Regions from separate parts of the Nocardioides ginkgobilobae genome, predicted to be linked through region 2. Evidence: predicted binding sites of a transcription regulator. Region 2 holds the regulator's gene; the other holds the start of a gene.
The links. The regulator LexA, encoded in region 2, represses DNA repair genes until DNA is damaged. The targets are predictions, from matches to a motif close to TCGAACANNTGTTCGA.

Region 1 (4,283 bases), on a different contig from region 2:
ACGCTGCCGGTGCTGGTTGGTGCCCAGGTGGACGCCGAGACCGGCCGCGCGGAGGCGCCGGACCAGGGCAAGGCTCTCCGGGGACGGGGTGATGTCGTGCCACAGCCGGCGGTAGACCTCGAGCGGGTCGACCTCGGCGTACGACGGCACGACGGCCTCCACGACGTGCAGGAAGTCGCCCTCGCCCCTCAGCGGCCCGCGCTCGGCGGTCCACAGGGCGCGGCCGAGCTCCTCGGCCCGGTCGCCGGCCCACTCGACCAGCAGGCCGATCGGGTCGGGGGCACTGCGTTGCAGCACCCCGTCGGCGTCGAGCAGGACGTGGCGGACCGGCACGGTGGGTTGGCCCGGCTCAGTCGGTGCCGTGCTCGGCGATGAAGGCGAGGATCTGCTCGGAGAGCTCCGGGCGGCACACGATGAGGTCGGGCAGGTAGACGTCGTCCTGGTTGTAGACCAGCTCGTCGCCGTTGACCCGGCTGGTGAACAGGCCGGCCGCGCGGGCCACCGCGACCGGGGCGGCGGAGTCCCACTCGTACTGACCGCCGGCGTGGACGTAGGCGTCGGCCACGTCGCGCACGACCGACATCATCTTGACCCCGGCCGAGCCCATGGGCACCAGCTCGGCACCCATCTCCTCGGCCAGCGCCTGCACGAAGGCCGGCGGGCGACTGCGGGAGACCGCGATGCGCGGCCGCTCCGAGGTGCTCGGCGGCACGATCGGCGGGTTCCCGGTGTTGAACGTCTCGCCCAGCACGGGCTGCGCCACGGCGCCGGCCACCAGCGTGCCGCCCTCCTCCGTCGACTGCCAGAGCGCCACGTGCACGGCCCAGTCGTCGCGCGGGGGCTCGGAGAACTCGCGGGTGCCGTCGAGCGGGTCGATGATCCACACGCGCTCGGCGGAGAGCCGGGCCTTGTCGTCCTTGCCCTCCTCCGACAGCACGGCGTCCTCGGGACGGTGCTCGGCGACCAGGCGCATCAGCAGCGCGTGCGCGGCGGCGTCGCCGGCGTCCTTGAGCTCCTTGCCCTCCAGGCCCTCGGCCCGCACCTCGAGGAGGCGGCGGCCGGCCGTCTCGGCCAGCCAGGTGGCGAGGACGTGGTCGTCGGCGTCGGCGGGGGGCGTTCCGGGCTCAAAACCAGAGGAGGTCACGCCCCGCAGGCTATCGGTCACCGGGCCGACGCCGACCTGGTGGTCGCGCGGGGGAATGTCGGCGAGACCGAGCCGCGCTGGTTGGTCGAGCAGGCGAGCGCCAGCGCCGTTCTGCGGTGGTCGAGCAGGCGCGCCGCTAGGCGAGCCGTCGTCGAGACCCCGTACGCCGACGCGCCCCGCTGTACCCCTGGTTGCTCCCTGGGTCACCGCCTGCGGGTCGTGGCGGGTTCGCGCCGCAGCAGGTCCCGAATTCAGTGAAGGCGTGGTCGCCCTGGGTGCCACTTCAGCTTCTTGGTTGCGCTCGACTCGATGGTCGCCCGCCGCTGGGGTGCTCGCTTGGGTCGGGCTTCGAGCGACGCACCTAAGTGTCTCAGAAAAGTGGGTCTGAACTGCGGAAACGCTGTCTGTCGAACGTGTGTTCGACTACACTTTCACCATGCCCACCAGCTCCCTCCTCGAGGCGATCCGCGCCGCCAAGGCGCGTGAGGACGACGCAGCCCGCGAGCTGCTGATCGGGGTCGCGCAGTGGGCAGATGCGCACACCACCGGTGTCCTGATGCCGGACTTTTACGGCACCTACTCCCACCCCGACGAGGAGGTGTACGACGCCGCCGAGGCTGCGTGGACGGCCCGGTTCGGGATGCCCGGTGCCGACACCATGCTCGATCTGGCCGGCGCCGGCGCTCCCGAGGTCTCCGACTTCGCCGTCACCGAGTTGTCTACCGCCCTCGGGCGCACGCGCGAGTCCGGGCGCCTGCTCGTGGGTGACGCCATCGAGGCCAAGCACCGCCTCCCCAAGGTCTGGGCCCGGCTCGTCGCCGGACAGGTCACCGCGTGGCGGGTCCGCCGCCTCGCCCAGACCACCAAGGCCCTCTCCGAAGCGGCCGTGGCGTTCGTCGACGCCCAGGTCGCCCACGTCATCCACACCGCCGGACCCGTCGTCGTCGACCGACTCGTCCTCGAGGCCTCCGCCCGGTTCGACCCCGAATCCACCGAGGTCGCCGAGTGCGACACCCGCGCCAACCTCTACTTCGACCTCGACCTCGCATCCCTCGCCACCTCGGTCGGTGCGGCCTCCGCCGTGTCCGCCGACGGGCTCCTCGACCGCGCCGACGCCGAGGACCTCGAAACAGCCATTCGGCAGATCGCCCACCAGCTGCTGGCCGACGGTTCCACCGACGACCTGGCCGTGCGCCGCGCGAAGGCGCTGGGCTACATCGCCCGTGGCCAAGACCTCCTTCCCGCACCTGATGCGGCCGCCGGCGAGGATGATCGAGCGACGCAGGACCAGCGAGCCGCGCAGGACGGCCGAGCGACACAGGACGGTCGAGCCGCGCAGGACGGTCGCGAGACGCAGGATGGTCGAGCAGCGAGCGCCAGCGAGCGTCGTCGAGACCGCGCGACCGACACGCCCACCGGCCCCGGCAGCAACGCCCGCACGTCCGCTCGCCGGATCGTCGTGCTCACGGTCCACCTCTCCGACGCCGCCCTGACCGGCGCACCCCAGGTCGACCCCGTCACCGGCAAGCTCGGCCTCAACCTCGCCCGCCTCGACAACCACCGCCAGCTCCTCACCGCCGACACCATCCGCGAGTGGTGCGGCACCCCCGGCACCCAGGTCATCGTCAAGCCCGTCATCGACCTACACGACACCGTCGCCGTCGACTCCTACGAGGTCCCCGACCGCATCGCGGCCCGCGTGAAACTCACCAGGACCACGTGCTCGTTCCCCCACTGCCGCAGACCCGCCGAGTCCGCCGACCTCGACCACACCGTCGAGTACGTCCCACCCGACCGAGGCGGACCACCCGGCCAGACCAGCACCGAGAACCTGGCGCCACTGTGCCGCCACGACCACCGCGCCAAGACCCACCCCTCACCAGCAGGCAGACCCTGGGCCGTCCGCGGACTCTCACCAGGCCACTGGCTCTGGACCAGCCCCCACGGCAACCAGTTCCTCGTCCACCCCGACGGCACCACACCACTCACCGTCTGACCACCCGACACCGCTCGCAGCCCGACCACCACCCGGCGGCCGGGCTACCAGCACGCCCACCCCCTCGCCCTCGACGGCCTGGCGATCAGACCCCCCAGGGTGGAGGTCCCCTCCGGCACCAGGTGCCGGACACGACCTCCAGCTACGTCGCTCTCCTCGGATGACAGCGAGGCGACCGGCCGGGCAGGCGTGCGCGCGGCTGGGCGGGCTCGGGCGCATCCGGCTGTGCACAGCCGCCGACCGCACACCGGTGCCAGCAGGTGGCGACAACGGCCCGCGCACTCGTCGGCCCGGCGGGACGGCCGGCAGCGACGCTCAGCTGTTGAACCGCTGCTGGGTCTTCTCGAGCCCGTCGGAGACGAGCGACTCGACCGCGTCGGCGGCGGTGTCGACCACGAAGGGCAGCACCTTGCGCTCGGCCGAGGAGTAGTCCGACAGCACGAAGTCGGCGACCTCCTGGCGACCCGGGGGACGGCCGATGCCGACCCGCACCCGGTGGAAGTCGCCGGTGCCGAGGGAGGAGCGCATGGACTTCAGCCCGTTGTGGCCGTTGTCGCCGCCGCCGAGCTTGACCCGCATCGTGTCGAAGGCGATGTCGAGCTCGTCGTGGATCGCCACGACCTGGGCGGGGGCGACCTTGTAGAAGGTCGCGAGGGCCTTCACCGGCCCGCCGACCTCGTTCATGTAGCAGCGCGGGCGGGCCAGGACCACGCGCGGCCCGGGGACGCCGGGCGGGGTGAGCCGGCCCTCGACGACGTCGGCGCGGCCGGACTTGTGGGCGCGGAAGCCCGAGCCCATCCGGCGGGCCAGCTCGTCGGTGACCATGTAGCCGATGTTGTGCCGGTGCCCGGCATAGCTCGGGCCCGGGTTCCCCAGCCCGACGACCAGCCACACGTCGCCGGTGGCGGTCGAGTCGTCGCTCATCTGGGGATCCCGGGCCCGTCTGCTCAGAAACCGCACGAAGTGACGGGGTGCGTCACTCGGAGTCGGCGTCGCCCTCGGCAGCAGCCTCGTCCGAGGAGCCCTCGGCGGCGGCGTCCTCGTCGGACTCCTCGCGCTCGATGCCGGCCTCGGCCTCGGCCTCCTCCAGCTCGGCCTCGAGGGCCTCGGCGGAGACCTGCTGCGCGACGTTGACCACGAGGG
Region 2 (4,283 bases):
GGGGTGACCCGGCCGGTGCCGGCGCGGGTCTCGTAGCTCACCGACCAGGTGATCGGGGTGTCGGCGACCGCCCGGTCGCCGATGACGTACCAGTCCATCTGGGCGCGCTCGGCGGTGATGTCCAGCACGGAGAACCCGTGGGAGTCGAAGTCGAGGTACTTGATGTGCCGGTTGTTGGCCAGGATCGTGGTCTCCACCAGCGGCGAGGCCTGCGGGGCCCCGGTGATGTCCTTGAGGTTGTTGGAGGTCACCGAGGCGCAGACGAACTCCACCCCGTAGGAGTCGCCGACCACCGGCACCGTGGAGGTGTCCAGCGGCAGCTCGCACGCCCACCCCGAGTGGATGTCACCGGTCACGAACAGCACGTCCTTGACCTGCTTGTCGCGGATGTGGCCCAGCACCTCGCGCCGGTCGGCGGTGTAGCCGTCCCACTGGTCGACGTTGTAGGGCAGCCCGTCCTTCGGGAGCAGACCGGTCACGTCGCTGATCGGGTCGAGCAGCTGGTTGGGCAGGTCGGCGAAGGTGACCGGCGCGATCATCACCGGGTTGCCGATGACCTTCCACTGCGCGGTGCGGTTGCCGCGGCTCAGGGCGTCCTTGAGCCACTCCATCTGCCGCGTACCGGTGATGGTGCGCTCGGGGTCGCTCACCTCGGCCTCGAGGGCAGGCACGGGGGTCGGGAGGGCGGTCGCGACCTGCTCGTCGCGGTAGGTGCGCAGGTCGAGCATCGAGATCTCGGCCAGGTCGCCGAAGCGCAGGCGCCGGTAGAGCCGGGCGCCGTCGTCGAGCCGCGCGGTGCCGTCCATCCGGACCGGCATCCACTCGTCGTACGCGCGGTGGGCGCGGGCGCGCCGCACCTTGTAGTCGCCCTCTCCTCCTTCGGAGGCAGGGCCCGGCTGGTGGTTCTCCGCGCCGGCCTTCCACTGGTCGTTGGTGACCTCGTGGTCGTCCCAGGTCACGATCCAGGAGTAGCGGGCGTGCAGCGCCTGCAGGTCGGGGTCGCTCTTGTAGTTGGCGTGCCGGCGGCGGTAGTCCTCGAGGCTGACCATCTCGGTGGGCGGGTCGTGGGGACGCACGACGACGTTGTCCGGGCCCAGCCCGTAGTCGCCGGTGGGGTACTCGTAGAGGTAGTCGCCCAGGTGCAGCACCGCGTGCAGGTCGTCGCGCTCGGCGAGACCGCGGTAGGCGCTGAAGAAGCCGGCCTCGAGGTTGGCGCAGGAGACCACGCCGAGACGCAGGTTGTCGGGGGTGGCCCGCTCGCCCGGAGCGGTGCGCAGCCGACCGATGGGGCTGCGCTGGCCCAGCGCGCTGAACCGGTAGAAGTACTCGGTCTCCGGCCGCAGGCCCTTCGCGTCCAGCTTGACCGTGTGGTCGCGGGCGGCGCTGGTGCGGAAGCGTCCGCTGCTCACGACCTTCCGGAACCGTGCGTCGCGGGCGACCTCCCACCGCACGGTGACCGGCCCGCCCCTGCCCGAGCCCGGCGTCGCCTCGGGAGTGGGCGTGACGCGGGTCCAGAGCAGGACGGCCTCGGGGAGCGGGTCGCCGGAGGCGACGCCGTGCTGGAAGACCCGGTGCTCACGCTTCCCCAGCGTGAACGTGTCGCCGGCCCGGTCCGCGGTGCCGTCGGCCGCGCGGGCCGGGCTGCTCGCGAGCGCGGCACCCGCAGCGGTCACCGCGGTGGCGGCGACGGCTCCGGTGGCCAAGACCGTACGTCGGGGGAGGGCCTGACCCTGTCGTGCCGGCTCGCTCGACGCGTGCTCGGGTTGCCCGGGGGAGTGCTGGATCGAGATCACGCCTCATCCAACGACACCCGGCTGGCTACGTCATGGGTTCCGTGATGTGAGCACCGTCCGTTCACCCCTCGGACACGCGCCGGCGAGCGGGCGTCGAGACCCTCAGACCTTGCGCAGCACCGCCGTGACGATGCCGAGGATCGTGGCGTGCGTGCCGTCGATCGGGTCGAAGGCGTCGTTGTGGGGGAGCAGCCAGACCTGGCCGTTCTTGCGCGAGAGCGTCTTGACCGTGGCCTCGCCGTCGATCATGGCCGCCACCATCTGGCCGCTGTCGGCGGTCTGCGCCTGGCGGATCACGACGTAGTCCCCGTCGCAGATCGCGGCGTCGATCATCGACTCGCCTCGCACCTCCAGCAGGAAGAGCTGGCCGTCGCCGACGAGCTGCTTGGGCAGCGGGAAGACGTCCTCGACCTGCTCCTCGGCGAGGATCGGCGCGCCCGCGGCGATCCGGCCCAGGACCGGGACGTAGGAGGCGGCGGGCAGCGAGTCGCCGACCCCGGTCTCGTCGATGCCGGTGTCGTCGGCCGAGGAGATCGATCGGCGGGCGGCCATCGACTCGGGCAGGAACACCTCAAGCGCGCGGGGGCGGCTGCCGTCGCGCTTGATGAACCCCTTCTCCTCGAGCACCTTGAGCTGGTGGGCCACCGAGGAGGTGCTGGTGAGGCCGACGGCCTGGCCGATCTCGCGCATGCTGGGCGGGTAGCCCCGCAGCGCGACGGCGTCGCGGATGGTCTCCAGCACCTTGGTCTGCCGGGCGGTCAGACCGCTGGCGTCGGGCGGCCCGTCGGGCAGCGTGGTGACCGCGCCCGGGGTGCCGGGCGTGCCCGGGGTGTCGGTGCTGCCGGTGGCCGGGTCGTCGTGGCTGGTGGCCATGGGTCCTCCAGGGGGTGGCGCGGGTGCGGGCGCAGGTGGGTCCGAGGGGTCGGACCCAGTGGGGTCACGCTAGGCCCCGGGACCGACAACGATCAAACATGTGTTCGAACCGGCGTGTCGCGCCGGTCGCCGGAGGGGCGTGCGACCGGGGGCTGGGACGAGCGGCGTCGCGCGCGCCGACGTACGGGAGACTGCGGGGGTGAACGAGCGCAGCGCCGTCGTGACCGGAGGGGCCCGCGGGATCGGGCGGGGCATCGCCGAGCGCCTGGTGCGCGAGGGGTGGTCGGTGGTGGTGACCGATGTCGACGGCGCGGGAGCCGCGACCACCGCGGACGAGATCGGTGCGGTCGCGGGGCTCGCGCACGACGTCCGGGACCCCGCTGCCCACCGGCACGCGGCCGAGGTGGCCGCCGGTCACGGCCGGCTCGCGGCGTGGTTCAACAACGCGGGCGTCGGTGACGACGGCCGGCTCTCGGAGCTGTCCGAGGAGCAGGTGCGCCGGGTGGTCGAGGTCAACGTCCTCGGGGTGCTCTGGGGGATGCGCGCGGCTCTCGACGGCTTCGGCCCCGCCGGGGGCGACATCGTCAACATTGCCTCGCTGTCCGGACTGGGCCCCGTGCCGGGCTACAGCGTGTACGCCGCCACGAAGGCGGCCGCGGTCTCGGCCAGCATGTCCGTGGCTGCCGAGACGCCGCGCTCGGTGCGCGTGCACGCGGTCTGCCCCGACGGCGTGCGGACCGCGATGCTCGACGCCCAGGACCCCGAGGGTCTGGGTGCCGCCCTGGTCCACTCCGGCGGACGCATCCTCACGGTCGAGGAGATCGCCGAGGTCGCCGTGGGGATGGTCGGGTCCGACCGGGTCGTGCGCACGGTGCCCGTGTGGCGTGGTGCGCTCATGCGCTCCGTCTCCCTCGCGCCGGGCCTCGCGGCCCGCGGCACGGCGCTCTTCGCCGCGCAGGGGCGCCGGTCGTTGCGCACGCGCTGACCCGGGTGGGGCGGGCTCGCCCGCAGGGATGAGGTCGAACATCTGTTCGCCCAACCCCTTGATCTCGTTCGAACACCTGATCTAGTCTCGTACACGTGTTCGATCGAACTGGTGGTCGAGCCGCAGCTCCGGAGTCGTCGCCGGTCCTCCCTGACCGGCGCCACACCGGGACTGTCGGTGGCCGTCAGTAGACATCGGTGCGCAGCCCACTCCGCCTTCCCCAGGAGATCCCGATGAGCACCATGGTCCTTCCCGCAGCAGCAGCCCCGACCCGCACCTCCCGCCCCGCGACGTACGCCGACGGCCGTCGCGGTGAGCTGCGGCTGACCCGTCGCGGCCGGCTCGTGGTCTTCCTGGTCGGTCTGCTGGTGGCGGTGGCCGTCGCGGTGGCGTTCGCCGGTGTCTCGGTAGCGACCGCGGAGAAGGGCGAGCCGGTCCCGACCGACGTCATCGTCGTGGGCAGCGGCGTGACCCTGTGGGACATCGCCGCGGCCCGCACCGACGACGGCGACGTGCGCGCCATGATCAGCACGATCCAGGAGCTCAACAACCTCGACGGCGGGATGCTCGTCGCCGGCCAGCGACTGCTGGTGCCCGCGGCCGACTGAGCCCGCGGGACCGCGGGCGCAGCA

Region 1: a site for LexA is predicted at 1,552-1,567, ahead of ACYVID_RS09275 (HNH endonuclease signature motif containing protein). Genes of this name have one in related genera too.

What each region holds. Positions count from the first base shown of each region.
Region 1 covers NZ_BAAGUS010000007.1:169,315-173,597, forward strand. Annotated here, with positions in the region: gene ACYVID_RS09265 (HAD family hydrolase) at 1-333, opposite strand, end outside; gene ACYVID_RS09270 (3'(2'),5'-bisphosphate nucleotidase CysQ) at 350-1,144, opposite strand; gene ACYVID_RS09275 (HNH endonuclease signature motif containing protein) at 1,581-3,140, shown strand; gene pth (aminoacyl-tRNA hydrolase) at 3,456-4,064, opposite strand; gene ACYVID_RS09285 (50S ribosomal protein L25/general stress protein Ctc) at 4,117-4,283, opposite strand, start outside.
Region 2 covers NZ_BAAGUS010000013.1:108,185-112,467, forward strand. Annotated here, with positions in the region: gene ACYVID_RS13240 (alkaline phosphatase D family protein) at 1-1,703, opposite strand, end outside; gene lexA (transcriptional repressor LexA) at 1,896-2,666, opposite strand; gene ACYVID_RS13250 (SDR family oxidoreductase) at 2,866-3,651, shown strand; gene ACYVID_RS13255 (LysM peptidoglycan-binding domain-containing protein) at 3,885-4,259, shown strand.